2 regions of the Brevibacillus sp. AF8 genome follow, and region 1 is predicted to be linked to the other one. Evidence: predicted binding sites of a transcription regulator. Region 1 holds the regulator's gene; the other holds the start of a gene.
The links. The regulator LexA, encoded in region 1, represses DNA repair genes until DNA is damaged. The targets are predictions, from matches to a motif close to CGAACATATGTTCG.
Positions count from the first base shown of each region.

Region 2: a site for LexA is predicted at 5,617-5,630, ahead of KB186_RS06935 (DNA polymerase IV). Genes of this name have one in related genera too.

Region 1 is NZ_JAGQDN010000001.1:635,584-643,778, forward strand. Features, by position in the region: gene KB186_RS02355 (peptide ABC transporter substrate-binding protein) at 1-15, opposite strand, end outside; gene ltaE (low-specificity L-threonine aldolase) at 245-1,270, opposite strand; gene KB186_RS02365 (HesB/IscA family protein) at 1,395-1,697, shown strand; gene KB186_RS02370 (HelD family protein) at 1,759-4,008, opposite strand; gene crcB (fluoride efflux transporter CrcB) at 4,048-4,413, opposite strand; gene KB186_RS02380 (DUF896 domain-containing protein) at 4,510-4,707, opposite strand; gene yneA (cell division suppressor protein YneA) at 4,784-5,119, opposite strand; gene lexA (transcriptional repressor LexA) at 5,282-5,905, shown strand; gene KB186_RS02395 (DUF456 domain-containing protein) at 5,956-6,441, opposite strand; gene KB186_RS02400 (DUF4269 domain-containing protein) at 6,550-7,125, shown strand; gene KB186_RS02405 (SOS response-associated peptidase) at 7,122-7,811, opposite strand; gene KB186_RS02410 (GNAT family N-acetyltransferase) at 7,894-8,195, opposite strand, start outside.
Region 2 is NZ_JAGQDN010000003.1:135,045-143,239, forward strand. Features, by position in the region: gene KB186_RS06910 (amidohydrolase) at 1-1,387, opposite strand, end outside; gene KB186_RS06915 (MFS transporter) at 1,606-2,916, shown strand; gene KB186_RS06920 (hypothetical protein) at 3,041-3,322, opposite strand; gene KB186_RS06925 (YolD-like family protein) at 3,604-3,954, opposite strand; gene KB186_RS06930 (YhjD family protein) at 3,951-4,322, opposite strand; gene KB186_RS06935 (DNA polymerase IV) at 4,319-5,560, opposite strand; gene KB186_RS06940 (AraC family transcriptional regulator) at 5,733-6,602, opposite strand; gene KB186_RS06945 (VOC family protein) at 6,725-7,087, shown strand; gene KB186_RS06950 (GNAT family N-acetyltransferase) at 7,108-7,593, shown strand; gene KB186_RS06955 (hypothetical protein) at 7,590-8,195, opposite strand, start outside.

The DNA.
Region 1 (8,195 bases):
TATCCTCTTTCTCATCGAGACCATCCCCTTTGATTCCATTCGATTCCATACACCAGGAAACGCCTTTGCTTTATCACACTACCATGATAACGCAAGTGCAGACGAAACAAATCAGACGGTATGGCGAAAAACAGATCGTGTATAGACTCTTATTTTGTACAAATTGTCTAATTATTTTGAATTCGGTTTTAAGAAAAAGAAAAAGCCAGTCTTCCCTTCGACTGGCTACAGGCGGTTGAAACGATTACACCTTTTCCAATAATTGCTCGACTGCTGCAACGACGGTCTCGATATGTTGATCGGTAATGTGCCGATGCGTCGTAAAGCGAATGACATACTCGTCAAAATCAACAGCGAGCACTCCTTTTTCCTCCAAACGTTCCAAGAAGCCAACAGCTGTTTGTCCAATCGAGTCTGTATTTACCAGCACGATATTCGTCTCGACTTGCTCGACCTGAAGCGATAGCTGGCGCAAGCCTTTTGCCAATTGCTGTGCCCGTTCATGGTCTTCTGCCAATCGTTCGGTCATCCGTGTCAAAGCGATGATGCCCGGTGCTGCCAAATACCCTGCCTGACGCATCCCGCCTCCTAATTTTTTTCTCCACCATCTCGCTTCCTCGATAAACGCACGATCCCCAGCCAAAATGGAACCAACCGGAGCACTCAGCCCTTTCGACAAACAAATCTGAACGGTATCGGCAAAAGCGCTTAGCTCACTGACTGCAACACCTTGGGCGACAGCCGCATTGAAGAGACGAGCACCGTCCAAATGAACGGGAATACCGTGTTTTTGCGCGATAGCATAAACACTCTTCATTTGCGCCACAGTGATTACCGCCCCTCCAGCGCGATTATGTGTATTTTCGAGACAGATCAATTTTGTGCGAGGAAAATGGATATTGTTGCCCCTTACCGCCCTCTCTACCTCTTCTGCGCGCAAAGCACCCCGTTCGCCAACCAGCGTCCTTGTCTGTACGCCGGCTAATGCCGACATAGCGCCGCCTTCATAGTAAAAAATGTGCGAATCCGCTTCCGCAATGACCTCGTCTCCATTGACACAGTGTGTCAAAACAGCGACCTGATTGCCTTGCGTGCCACTTGTTACGAACAGAGCCGCTTCCTTTCCGAGTATTTCAGCCGCGATTACTTCCAAACGATTGACAGTTGGGTCCTCTCGGTAAACATCATCACCAACCTCCGCTTCCGCCATTGCCCGAAGCATCTCCTCGGTTGGTTTCGTAACGGTATCACTACGCAAATCAATTTTCATAGATGACTCTCCTTCCACCCCGTTGTCATTCTCTACACATGTCGTAACACTTTCAACATTGCATCCTGAATTCCCTCTTGCTAAGATGGAAGGGTAACTTACATACAGTTAGGGGATTTGACCTGTGAAACTAAAAATCACTCGTAACGCTGCCAAACAATTGGCTCCAATTATCCAGCAAGAAGAAGACAAAGAATTGAAACTGCGCGTTTATATTACTCACGCTCATGGTGATCATGCCCACTACGGACTCGCTCTGGACAAGCCAACAGAAGAAGATGTGGTGATCTCGACTGACAAAGAGATCGATGTGATCGTGAAAAAAGATGAGCCATTACTGGATGGCGTTGTCATTGATTACCTCTTCTTGCCGCAAGAAGGTTTTGTGATTACCAACCCTTCCAAAGGCAACACAGGCGACCACTAAGATTGTACAGATAAACCCTCTGCTTTTTACAGGCAGAGGGTTTTCTTTGATGAGTCGATTCTTATTCGTCAGTAGCCATGGTGTACAGCGCTGTCGGTAAATCTTTCAGCAACGGTGAAGAAACATCATCAACCTGCGTCATAACAAGCCGATGGACCGGACGTGTCATCGCGACGTACAACAGTTTCGCATCCCATTCATTATTTTGATAGGCATCCACATCCAGTATAATGACCACATCGAACTGCAAGCCTTTTGTTAAAAAAGCAGGCATGACGGTTACGCCACCGGGAAATTGGTTATCCTTGCTGCCTAACAGAGTCAGATCAGCTATTTTGTCTTGCAAGCCTTTATGGGCTTTTTTACTCGCTTGTATGGTTTTCGCTACAATGGCAATCGTTTTGAAGCCTTCCGACTGGTAGGCAGCCACACGTGAAGAGATGTCCTCCCATAGTTGCGCTCGTGAACGAGCCTTGACCATGATTGGTTTTTCACCATGTCGCAAAACCGGTTTTGCCAATACCGTCTCGGGCAATTCAATTTGCCGCAACACTTCATTGGCGCAGCGCATGATCTCAATTGTCGAACGATAACTTTGCGACAACGTATAATAGGAAGGAAACAGCTGGGCAAAAATCCCCTTCGTCAACTCTTCCCAGGCATGAATCCCCCGGTAGCTATGAATGCCTTGCGCAATATCTCCCACGATTGTGAGCGAGTTTCGCTTGGTTGCCAATGCAATGACGGCTATTTCTAACGCACTCAAGTCTTGTGCTTCATCCACGACCGTATGATCAAAATGCTCCGCTTTATTCATTCCTTCAACAATATGCTGCAAGTATAGCAGTGGAGCGATATCTTCCGGCTCCAATCTCTCCTCTGCAAACAGCGCAGCACTTGACTGCGTCACATCACGCACCACTTCGTCTGAAATATCAGCAGGTACGAGCTTGCGCAGCAATTCCTCGTCAGCAATCAATTCGCGATAAGCTGCGAAAATTTCCAGTCTTGGAAATGAAGTCAGGTACGTATCCAGGATTTGCTCCAGCATTTTCTCGAATTTGTACAAGCCTTCTTTGTCCAAATCGACTTTTCGTTCTCGCAAATGGGCAAATAATTGCTTGTTCATTTCTTGTTTCAAATGCTTACGAAGAGCTTCTACCCGTCGATGATACGGCATATTGGCGAATTGCTCCAGGAAGCATTGGCGAATAAAATCACCCGGAATGGAAAAGACTTGTTTCGTTTTATTGTATAAAAAGCTGAGTTTCTTAAAAGGAATTCTCGTTTCGACGATATGCCGGATATATTGCTCCAGCGCCTCCCGACAAGCGAGCGATCCTTTGAAGCGAAGCCTGTTTCGCGTCATTTCTTGCTGGCGCTCATCCTGCCCCTCTTCAAAGAACAATTGCAGAGGCTTATCCGGACTCACGATTCTCCATCCTTTTGGCAGCAGAGGTTTCACGAGACGCGCTGCCCAATCCACAAAGGTAGACTGCTGAACGTCATCGACTCCCAACTCAGGCAAAACCTCGGATATATAGGTAAGAAACATCCGGTTTGGTGCGAACACCATGAATTTTTTGGACATCATGGAATCCTGATAGTTATATATCAAATAGGAGAGTCGGTGCAGCGCAATGGTCGTTTTTCCGCTCCCCGCTACTCCTTGCACAACGATGGGCCGTTCTTTTTCCGCCCGGATAATATCATTTTGCTCGGATTGAATCGTAGCGACGATGTCTTTTAGCCTGCTATCGTTCGCCTGATTCAGATTGGCTGCCAAAAATTCATCAATGAAGCCCTCTTGCAAAAACTCGTCAGGATGCCCCATTTCGCGGTTAATCGTTTCTTTTACCGCTCCATCATAGATGCCGACGATCTTACCGTCTTCAATCGCAAAATTACGCTTTAAGCGAACTTCACCTCGCACGATCTCTCGTCCCATTCGATAAAACGCGTCTTTGCTCTCACCGGAATAATAAAGACTGGCGATAGGCGCACGCCAATCCACGACGACAGAATCAAACGTATCGCTGCGTACAATTCCCCGTTTTCCTATGTAGACCTGATCCAGCTCGTAGATCTCATCTTTCAAGAAGTCCACTCTGCCGAAATAAGGCTTCTCTCGCCCCTGATCTTCCAGGTAACGCAAATCCTTTGCCTTTTTATAGTTAACGACCTGTTTCACATAGTCATCTGTCGCCTCGCGAATATCATTGCGAAGCTGCTCCATTTCTTCGTCAATCGCCGAAATTGTTTCATCCAGCTTTTTTTGTTCCCATTCATAATCACGATGCTGTGTACTCACCTTCATTCCCCCTCACATGTATCGTGTCCATTGAACGTATCAGGACCATTGCCTACCCAGCCATATTCCAACCGCACAAGAAAGTAGCCCGACTCCCAAACTGAGAAGAGCGTACAAAGTGCCACGCAACAGGTGGCCTTCTCCCCAAAAAGTGACCACTTCCAAGGAAAAGCTAGAGAAAGTCGTAAATCCTCCCATGACCCCCGTTGCAAATAAGAGATAGAGTGTTGGAGATAATATGCCACGTTCTTTCCCCAGCACGAACAAGATGCCGATGATCAACGATCCACAAACATTGGCGATCCAGGTTCCCCATGGCCATCCCGGCTGATTCGCAAGCAAAGACAATAGGTAGCGCAAAAGAGAGCCAACTGCTCCTCCAACCGCTACAGCTATCCACGCCATCGCTTTCCCTCCCTGGCAATCAAAGCGTTATGTATGTCACAGAAAAAGACACCCTAGCGTCAAGCGAGGATGTCTGTCGTATCAGTAATTGTTATCTTACTGTTTTGGCTTATTTTCTTCAAGGTCTTCCACATAACGGATGGAATCCAAATTAGCTCTCAATGAAAGCTTAACGGCGTCAATGTACTTTTGGCGCAATGCTTTTTGTTCGAGCTTTTCTTCTTCAGTCAAACCTTCTTCGCGAGATTTTTTGACCAATTCATTAATGCGTTTAATTTCTGCGTCAGATACCACTGCTGGTTCCTCCCACTCTGTAGTAGTGCCGCTTCATTATACCACATTCGAATGATCCCGCAAGACAGCCGAACACTTACGGCATATCAGGCATGATCAGAGTCTGACCCGGGTAAATCCTGTTGCTATCCAAACCGTTCGCTTCCTTGATTTCTATGATATAGTCACGAACATCTGTATGCTGATCTGAGTAGCGAACGGCTAACGACCATAGGCTATCTCCGGATTGTACGGTTACCTCAATGCCTTGTGGCTCCTCCATTGGCGAAGAAGCAAACACTAGTTCGGTCAACAAGTAAAAAAAGAGAATAAATGTAATAAGAAACAAGAGAGCTTGACCTCTCGTGATACCAAAACGAACACGACGTTCTTCTTTTTTCTCGAAACGATTACGTACTGTCGATGAATTCATGATAATGGCCCCCTTACAAACATACGTTCTGTCCTTTTGTAAACTCATAATAAATGAGAACGTATGTTCATGTCAACAATGAATCGAACTTATGTTTGTCGAACGCAAGCTCCCATGGTATAATATAGGAAAATATGTTCGAGAAATCAGGGGTGTCTTTCTATGTCAAAATTATCGAGTAGACAACAAGCCATCATCGAGTTCATACGAAAGGAAGTTCGTGATAAAGGATATCCGCCTTCTGTACGTGAAATTGGAGAGGCTGTCGGACTCGCTTCCAGCTCAACGGTACATGGTCATTTGGCACGTTTAGAGAAAAAAGGCCTCATTCGTCGAGACCCTACCAAACCTCGCGCCATCGAATTGCTATCAGATGAAGATCGTTTTCAAGACAATTTCGAAGACTCTGTCGTCCGTGTGCCCGTAATCGGAAAAGTAACTGCTGGACAACCGATTACAGCCATTGAGGATGTGGAAGAATACTTCCCGCTTCCAGACAATATCGTGACTTCAGACAAGGTCTACATGCTGCGTGTCTCCGGGAACAGTATGATTGATGCCGGAATTCTCGACGGAGATTACGTCATTGTTCGCCAACAACACGTAGCGAACAATGGTGACATTGTCGTAGCCATGACAGAAGAAGACGAAGCGACCGTCAAAAGATTTTTCAAAGAAAAGAACCACTTCCGACTCCAACCGGAGAATGCCACAATGGAACCGATCATTCTGGAGCATGTCACCATTCTCGGTAAAGTCATCGGTGTCTATCGCCTCATTCACTAGTTTCCACGTAAAAAAGGACAGCCTCGGCTGTCCTTTTCGTTTTCTATATGTTATCTGGCGATAAAAAACCAGATGATCATCGTAACTTGCAAGATGACTTTTACGACCGCACTGCCCAAAAATCCGATCAGTGAACCTACCCCTGCTTTCACTGCTCGCTCCATCGATTGCTTCTGCACCATTAACTCTACGATAACGACGAATACAAACGGCAAGATCAGCATACCAAACGGTGGAAACACGAAAATCCCGAGGATAATTCCGACCGCAGCGGCAATGGACGACCATTTTGACCCCCCATACTTTTTCACGAAGTACATGTTCGTCAGCAAGTCAGCACCGTAAAGTAGAATGCTTAGAACGACCATTCCCCACCAAAAGGATGCCGGCAATCCCGCTCCCGGATCTGCAATAAAAAAGTGATAGAGTAAAAAGCCCGCCCACAGCAAGATCGTATCAGGTAAAACGGGTAAGAAAATTCCTGCGATGCTAAGCAAGAACAATAACACAACTACGACCCACAAAAATATTTCCATCCACTACACTCCCTTCATTTAGGTATACGAGTGATTACCGATTTCGTTGCGTACTTATTCACTTTTGTCTAAACTATTTTAAAAGAAAGTAGACATGGAGGTTGTCTCATGAGAAATTGGCATGATCTCTCTTACCTGGGCAGAGGAACAATACGCCAAAAAGCGGCGTTGGAAGCAATTCAACAGACGCACCTCATGGAAGTACTATCCGATTACCGTCCAGTGCTTGCCGGAACCATCCCATTGAACATTGACGTTGTAGGAAGTGATCTGGATATTATTTGCGAGAGTCATGATTTGCATCAGTTTGAGCAGGTTGTTCGTAAAGCGTTTGGCTGTTTGCCTGGATTTGAAGTGACTCAACTAGATATAAAAAGTATTCCCACGTGCGTTATCTCTTTTTTCACAGCTGACTTTTGGTTTGAATTGTTTGCTCAACCGTTAGCTGTCGAAAAGCAAAATGCCTATCGTCATATGGACATCGAAGCACGATTGCTAGAAATAGGGGGCATGGATGCATACCAACACATCAGAGCTCTGAAGCAAAGCGGCATCAAAACCGAGCCTGCATTTGCTCGATACTTTCATATTCCAGGTAGTGATCCATATGAGGCCTTGTTGCAATTGGAATCGTTAACCGAACAGGAATTACGTGAAAGAGTTCATCTCCTACGAAAGGATTAATCTTCAAGCAAAGAGCCGACCTCTACTTCTTCAATACAGGAAGGATCATCATTTTTGGGGCTGCCCACTTTGGTAGATACCGGATACACCATCATCTCGCTGGAATCATAGGGGGTAAACAGTGACTGGAGCTGCAACCGATCATACTTCTCCCGATCAAGCCATAAGTCCTCGCCATCTTTCTTTAAGATGACAGGCATTCGCTCATGAATATTCTCCATGAGCTCATTCGCCTTTGTCGTAACAATCGTACAGGTATGTACTTTTTCTCCCTCTTGATTCGTCCACGTATCAAACAGGCCAGCAAAAGCGAATGGTTCCCCGGTTTTCAACATGATCCGCATCGGTTGTTTCCCTGAAATGGTGTTCATCCACTCATAAAAGCTGTCGGCAGGAAGGATGCATCGCTTTCGGGCGAAAAGCTGTTTGAATGCTGGCTTTTCATTTAATGTCTCGCAACGCGCATTGATCATTTTGTAGCTGCTCTTCTCATCGGCAGACCACGACGGTACTAGCCCCCATCTCAACTGACCCATACGCCGTTCGCCGCGATCTGCAATAATCGCTGGAATGAACTGACCCGGTGCAATATTGTACCGTGGCTTTGCATCAAATGGAATGACTTCGATTTGGAACCGTTCCTTCCATTTTTCCAAGTTCGTTACGAGAGTAAAACGACCGCACATGCTTTTCCCTCACATCCTTCCCTGGATGCCTGCTTTTCTCTTCTATTTTTACTGTTTCACCTGACGCGTCATTTCAAACCTTCTATGCGTGTGAAGTAAGCGGAAAACGAAAATGTTCTGCCTCTATTTTTAACGAGGGTCGAACAAATAAGACATCATCGGTCGTTGTCATCCATGCAGATTGGATCTTTTTATTCTCACTATCCGGCATGAAGTGAAATTGAATGTTTGAAGTCTCAGCCGTTACCAAATGAGAGATGACCGCTTCTATATCAACTGGTTCTTTGCTTACAAGATCAAATACATGCAGTTGGTCGTCTTCTCGTTCAAATAAGACAATCACATCCTCCTCTTCGAGATAATAGATCGCATCCCGAAAAACAA
Region 2 (8,195 bases), on a different contig from region 1:
CTTGTGGGAAGTATCCATCGTGAGTTTCCCCCGGTGCCTTGCGCGTGACGGCTGCGTGTATCCCCAAAAGAGGATCGATGGGTTCTACTGGTGTATCCGAGCCCGCAGCGCAAATGATTCCATAATCCATCATCGTTTTCCAGATGTACGAGTGTTGAATCCGCTCCTGTCCTACGCGATCCATTACCCACGGGAAGTCTCCTGCGAGAAAACGCGGTTGGATATCTGCAATCCGATGAGGATGCTTCAAGCGGTCCAGCAGGTCCGGCCGCAAGATTTGTGTGTGTATGAGGCGGTCCCGGTAGGCCACTGCCGGAAACTGATCCAAGCTATCCAGCACCATCTCCAGTGCTTTGTCGCCAATGGTGTGTACAGCAATGGGCATCCCGAGTCCACGTGCTTGTCGTACCAGCTCTGTCAGCTCGTCTTGCTCATGCACAGGATAACCGCTGGTGCTCGGATCATCAGCATACGGAGCTGACAGGTAAGCCGTCCTGCGTCCTAATGCCCCATCTGCAAAAATTTTCACCGCACCGATTCGCACATGAGCGTTGCCATAACCAGCCGTCATCTTTAAGTCGCGCAGCTCATGCATATGCGGGTAGTAGACAAGCAAATTGCTGCGCAGCGCAAGCTCTTCGCCATTGATGAGCTCATCATAGAGTCGATACGTTTGCGCAAGTCCGCCCAATTCACGCAAATCCTCCGTATGCGCCCCTGTCAATCCATGCGCCATTGCATAGTGGATCGAGTTGCGCAGGCTTTGCTTCAACTGATCGTAGTCAGGTCTTGGAATATGCTTCGTAATCAGGTTGGAGGCCGTTTCCAACAACATGCCTGTTGGCTTTCCGCTCATAGGATCATGTACGATGACTCCCCCCGCAGGCACCTCCATGTCACGTTGATAGCCACTTAGCTCCAATGCCTTGCTGTTGACCAAATTCGCATGTCCACATATTCGCGCCAGAAGAATCGGGCAATGTGGTGCAGCTTGATCAAGTTCTTCGATGGTAGGAATGCCGCCACCATCCGCGAACAAATTCTCATCCCAGCCATAACCTTGTATCCACGCATTTTCAGTTGTGACTTGCGCTTTTTCTTTTAAGAGAAACAGCAGCTCATCCTTGGAGCGAGCTTTGCTCAAATCCAGTTGCAAAAAGGTCAGACCGAGCCATCCCAAGTGCAGGTGGCTGTCAATCAATCCCGGGGTAGCGGTACAACCTTGCAGATCAATGACCGTTGCATCACTGCCTCCGTATTGAAGAAGCATCTCTGCATCGCTGCCAAGGTCATGCACAATTCCATCTCGAACAACTAATGCTTGTACGAACAAATGCCGGGAATCTCCTGTGTAAATGCGTCCATTTCTGAAAATGGTTGTCGCCATCTCGTGACCTCTTTTCTGTTCGCTTCTGTATTTTTCGTATGCCTCCCCTCTTAATTTGTTTGCTTGTAGTCGTTTTCCTCCCTGAAATGAAATAACGTTCAAAAAATTACGACCTTCTTTTTCATTTGGGAAAACATGGTGTTTACTCACTTTCCTGTTGAAAGCAGCAGCGGTAGGGCACGTTATGTTCATGTCCTATTTTTGCGCGGAGGGAACGTATGCAACAAAAAACAAAAAAACGCCTTCCACCCTTCCTTCCCATACAGGAGTCCACTGGTCTGAAAATGTCGCACCATGAGCCTTCTCACCAAAAGTCATCAGGCCGTCTGGACAATCAAGCCAAGCTGCTACTCCTGGTCAACGCTGTGTTTATTGCCGCTGGCGCCCTTTCTGGCACGTTTGTAAACGTCTATTTGTGGAAGGTAAAAAGTCAATTTGCCCCGATCGCTTGGTTTACTTTTTCCGCTCATCTCGCGGGTGCGCTTACCTTTTGGCTTGCGGGCTGGTACGTGAAGCGTCTGAACAAAATGAATGTCCTGCGCGCTGGCATGGCCGTTTCTGCCCTTTTTTATTTGCTCGTTCTTCTGGCAGGTCCCAAAGCTGTCTCTTATGCTGTACCGCTTGGGCTCGTTCAGGGTATGGCGAATGGATTTTTTTGGCTGTCCTTCAACGTGGTGTACTTCGAAATCACGAATGCGGATAACCGCGACCTATTCAACGGTACGGCAGGGCTGCTCGCTTCACTTGGCGGCATGCTCGCTCCATGGATATCGGGCTTGCTCATTACACGGCTTCCGGGCAACAGCGGCTACTCCCTTATTTTCGGGATTTCTCTTGCGCTATTTGTCGTCGGCGTGTTCATCAGCTTTTTTCTGAAAAAACGCCAATCGGAAGGGACGTATTCCTGGAGCTTTTCCTTACGTTGTTTGCGAGAGGAGCGCGAGTGGCGCTGGGCAGCAGGGGCTTTAGCTGGTCAAGGACTGCGTGAAGGTGTATTCGGCTTTGTGATCGGTCTACTCGTCTACATTGCCACGAAAAGCGAGATGACTCTCGGCAACTACTGGCTGACTACATCTGCCGTCGGACTTGTGAGCTACTTCCTGATCTCCAAATGGTTCACTCCCCGCTTTCGCAAGTGGGGAATGCTCACTGGTTCTGTCATCATGTGGGGGATTCTCTTCGTATTTTTTTGGCAGGTGAGCTTTACAACACTGCTTATTTTCGGGATTGCCGTGTCCATTGCTTACCCACTGTTTTCAGTGCCCATGCTTTCCACGATTTTTGATCTGATTGGCACGAACGAAGAGAGCGCCCGCAATCGAGTCGAGTATGTCGTGCTGCGAGAGTTCGCTCTGGACGTTGGTCGGCTGGTGGGGATTCTGATCTTTCTGCTGGTAACGTCTTTGAGCGTCTCTCCTCTTACACTGAATTGGTTGATTTTGTGTATCGGAATCGGCCCACTCATCGCATGGTTTTGCATGACCAAGCTATTCCGTCACGTTCCTGCTGCTAAAAAAGCAGACAATTGAACGAAGCGTGCACCCAGGAGAAAACAAAACCCGCTTCGGCTGACTTGCCTGGCGGGTTTTAGCAACAAAAAACCTTTCCCACTCGGAGGCTAGCTCCCAGGAAAGGTTGCGCTGGTTTTTTCGATTATGATTGGGCTACTTTTTCTTTCGCTTTCGTTACGATGTGGTGACCGAGCGGCAAGCCGCGCTGCTCCAGCTCATCCGCTGTCACAATATGGAGCGTCTCACTTTTACACGGCATGGGCATCAATCCGCCCAATGGACTCATCACTCTTCCGATCGTGTCTGTCTCAATGAGCACGTACAGGCCTTTTTCCTCCAATTGTTGCATGAATTCTCCCCAACGCTTGGAAGTAATTTGATCGGCGTGCTTGGTGAATATGACACCCATTTCTTGTGCTAGCATGCAAAATCTCCTTTGTTCTATCCGTCAAATATATGCTTCAAAAGATAATCTAACAATACAGGGAAACCTCCCTTCTGGCAAAATCCGTGTAAGCCAAAAAAACACGAAAAACGGTTGTTTTTGACCGCTTTTCGTTTCAGGAATCTCACATCTTCCTCGCACACACCGTTTCAACGCGGCACGCTGTTTTTTGCCGCTTGCTTTTGAAAAAGAGGCCTATTTTTGCCGATTTCCTGAGTAATTCTCATATCTTGCCCATCATGTACCTGCATTTCTTCGATTTAGAAGCTCGCTGCCAGCTCCACATGCAGCAATCGGGCAAAAGGAACCCAGTGAATCTCGGAGCCTGCCCGAAGCTTGAGGCGTCTCGCCGCTTGATCAATATGGATAATGTGGGCAGACAGGCGTCGCGGCTCTCGCCCGTCATAATAGGTCAGTGTCAGGATACTCTCTGTCTGAAACGCCTGCCATACCAGCTCGCTCAAGGCGCTGAGCTGCTCCTGATCCAGCTCGGGTGGTACATAGCGGCGCTCTTCTTCCTTGATCCGCAAATACATTTCCCGATGCTCCGGCAGCACAAACCGACTGGCCACGAATACATTTTCCTTTTTGGACACGCGTTTTTCCCTCATTGCTTGTTCTCTCCTCGCTGTTCATATCGGGTCCATAAATGGACGAGCTCCTGACACTCTGCCCGCAATACCTCAATCGTATAGATCGCTTCTCGCACATACCCGCGTTGTCGATAGTGGACGACATACATATGTCCCTGACGTCGTGAGCTGACGACTGTGCACCCTCTTTGCCGCAGGATGCGACGCAGCTGGTGATGCTGCCGCTCCGCCCACCGCGAGAGCTCATTGAACATCATCTGATAAGAAAACTTCAACGGCACAATCCGCATCTGCCCCAGATCGGCCATGACCGCCCGAAACAAAATGCCAAATAAAATATACTGGCGTATCATTTCCTGCTCGTCAGACACCATCGGCTCCGTCACTTGTAGTGTCCTCCGATCTTACGTGCACGCTCTTTCGCCTGTCCTGCTTCCAATACAGAGGTGGCGCGCAGGATGGCGTCCTGACCGTATCGGGTCCGGATATCATCCATAGCTTGTGCCAACGAACGCCGCTTGTGATTGTCCGTGAACAGATTGAGTTGTACCACGTTGTCAGGGACAAGCTGCCCCAGATTGACCCCGATACTGCGGACGGGCGTTTCCTGCCAGTGGCGGTCAAACAGAAAGCAGGCCGCTTCGTACAAAGTCATGGCATCATTCGTCTGCTCCGTGAGCTTCATCTGCCGTCCAAAGCCCGTTCCAGCAGCCAAATCAGCTCCACGACAGCCCACAGACAGAACGGAGCCCATCAGCTCCTTTTTCCTCGCCCGACGGCACACTTCTTCGCACAGCTCTAAAAGCACCACTTTGATTTCCGCTGCTGTATGGTAATCCCGCGGCAACGTCATGTGATGACCGATCCCTTTTTGTGAATCATAGGAATCCAAAGCCACAGGTGAATCGTCGATTCCGTGAGCCGTGCGCCACAGCACTTCCCCGTTTACTCCCCAATGCCGGGTGAGGATGGCTGGCCTCATATCTGCAAGCTGCCCGATCTGATAGACGCCCATTCGATGAAAATGACGCTTCATGCGTGAGCCTACGCCGAACAGCTTTTCAATCGGAAGCTTCCAGAGCGTATCCGCTAACGTTTCCCGCTTGAGCCAAAAAACGCCTTCTTCCCGTTTCTTGGCGAAATTATCACAGGCCATCTTGGCCAATACCTTGTTCTCCCCGATGCCTACCCGACAGTTGATTCCTGTCTCCATCCAGACGCGCTGCCGAATCTGTGCAGCCATCTGCATCGGATCACCAAACAGGTGAACGCTGCCTGTCACGTCGAGAAACTGCTCGTCGATCGAGTACGGCTCCACCTTGTCGGTAAATGCCTCGAATATGCGAGTGATTTGCATGGAGATGCGAATGTACATCTCCATGCGCGGACGAACAACGACGAGCTGGCGACACTTTTGCTGCGCCTGCCACAGCGCTTCGGCCGCGACCACTCCGTATGACTTGGCAATCGGACACGCTGCCAGCACGACTCCACTGCGCCGCTCCGGATCACCCGCGACGACAATCGGTTTGTTTCGCAGCTCTGGATTGGCCCCTTTCTCGATACTGGCATAAAAGCTCTGCATGTCGATCAAAAATACGATCCGCTTGTTCGCATTGGACATACGATCATCCCCTAAATAAGAACTTATGTTCCCTTGTTGCTTTGTTCTTATTATAGCAAACAAACGTTCGTTTTTATGCCTGTCTCGCGCAAAAAAAAGCTAGTAATTATTTCCTCTCGGATAAGCACACATCGGTAGGTGTTCCGCAAGCGAGAGCGAATCCAATAAAGGGTTACTTTTTCACGACAGGAATCCAAATTTCGCTTCGGAAGGTTGGGGATGAAGTGTCTTTATTTTCGTTCCACAAAATCTCCGGACCCTCAGCCTGTTCATAACCAGAGGATAAAAACCATTCCGAATAAATCCGGGCCCAGACATCTTGCAGCGTATCGGGAAAAGGACCCACTGCTTCGAAGACCGCCCAGGTGGAAGCAGCAACTTCAAGTACTGCCAGGTTGTCTGGATAAGCTTTTGTAGTGGCTACGCCGATATAATGATCGAGCTCGCCATATTCCAGCCGACCTTCTGAAAAGTTCGTGGACGCACTGATCAGTCCTAGTGGTTCGATATCGGATAGCGACTTCAGCTGCTGGATCGTCTCCCTATCTAATGAAGCCCACATAGCCGCAATCTCTGGATTGACTCCACGATAAATCAGCGGGACTCTTTTTTTCAGACCCACAATACGAAATGCCTCTTTTTCTTCCATGCGGTAGTTCATGGCACTGCCTCCTTTTATGGATAGATGAAAGGTCATTCGTGGATAAGCCTTCAAGGGTTGGCCGATATGTCTGGCTTCTGTCGGAGTGACTCCATGCACATTCTGAAAAGCTCTGGCAAAGGAATCAGCCGATCCGTATCCGTATTTGATCGCAATGTCAATGATCCGCTCGTTGCTGTCCGCAAGCTCAAAAGCTGCAAGCGTAATGCGCCGACGCCGGATGTACTCGGATAGCGGAACACCAGCGAGAAAAGAAAACATTCTTTTGAAGTGATACTCGGAGCAGCAAGCTACCCGGGCGATTTCTTTATAGTCAATCTCGCTGGTCAAATTGTCTTCGATGTAGTCCAGAGCCTCATTCAGCTTTACAAGCAAATCCATGGTAATGACCTCCCTTTCCTCCTCAGAATAGCAGATGCAAAATCGGGCGATCCGACATTTCGTGCACGATGATGACGGGTCGATCTTGTGAAAAAAACGCCTATTGAAAGGAGCTCTATCACATGACAACGACTTCCCCTCTGCTCCCCCAAATCGGAGCTATTTTTGTAGCCGTCAGCGACATCGAGCGCGCACGCGACTGGTACTGCCGTCTCTTGGGCATTCCCATAGACGGTGAAATTATGTTCGGGCATATATACTGCATTCCTTTGCAAAGTGGACTGACACTCGTCCTGGACAGCAAAATCTTTCCGAAGCGTATCACAGATGATGCCCCCTTGTTTCATTTCAACACACTGGATATCGAAGCCTCCTATGCCTTTCTCAAAGAGAGCGGAGTCGAAGTCGTCACCCCTATCCAGCATGGCCACTGGTTCAACTTCCGCGATCCCGACGGCAATCTGATTATGGTAAGCCAATGTTAAATGAAAGAGGAGATACACGCATGACCATCCACTTGCGCCGAACTACACCGGCAGACATTCCTTTCGTATGCGAAGTAGAAAATGCACCAGAGAATGCCCCGTTCATTATTCCGTGGAGCGCAGATCGGCACCATAACGCTCTTGGCGACCCGGACATCCTCCATATGATTGCCGAGAAAAAAGAAACAGGCCACCCCGTCGGCTACGTCATCATCGCCGGGCTGACCAATCCTCATCAAAGTATTGAACTCATCCGTATCACAATCGCAGCAAAGGGGAACGGCTACGGTCGCAACATCCTGCGTCAGATCAAGCAGTGGGCATTTATCGAGCAAAAGGCCCATCGGCTCTGGCTGGATGTAAAAGAAACGAACGACCGCGCCCGCAGCCTTTACGTATCCGAAGGGTTTCACATAGAGGGCACCTTGCGCGATTGCCTAAAAGCAGGCGATACTTACGAATCCTTGATCATTTTATCGATGCTGGCAACGGAATATGACGCTTAAGGGGCAAATGCGTCCGGAGTCGTGACGTAGAGCCATTTTCCATCGTTGCTCGCTCCCAGAATCGATACACTTGCTGGCAGTCCTTTCACCAGCACAGATTGTTGCTTACGATCGGCATCGAACAGGAAGAGCGACGAAACGGACTCCGCCCCTTGTTCAGCTTTTTCCCAATCGATATAAACCAAATGGTGAGTGCCTGGAATCCATACCGCTTCTGGCTTCATTTCCATCAGTTTGACGTCGCCCTTAAACACTCCTGCATTCCAATACATTTGATAGGCGCCATCCGTCGACTGAATATAGCCAGACCACGCTTCTTTGGGAACCGGTGGATTCCAGCTGATCACCTTGCCTGACTGCCAATCGTAGCGTTGACGAAGCTCTTCGAAGCTATCTTCCTCTGTTCTCATTTCAAACGTCGCGTAACGTCCACCATCCATAAAACTAACGGGCTGGACTTGCCCATTCATCTCGTCTGTTGGAACCCATCCTTTGATGACACCTGGGAGGCGCCGTTCTTTTCCAGTCTCCAAATCGTACACGATCAGATCGAGGTCCTTTTTCTGTTCGGTCTTGCCCACTGCCATCAATACATGCTTGCG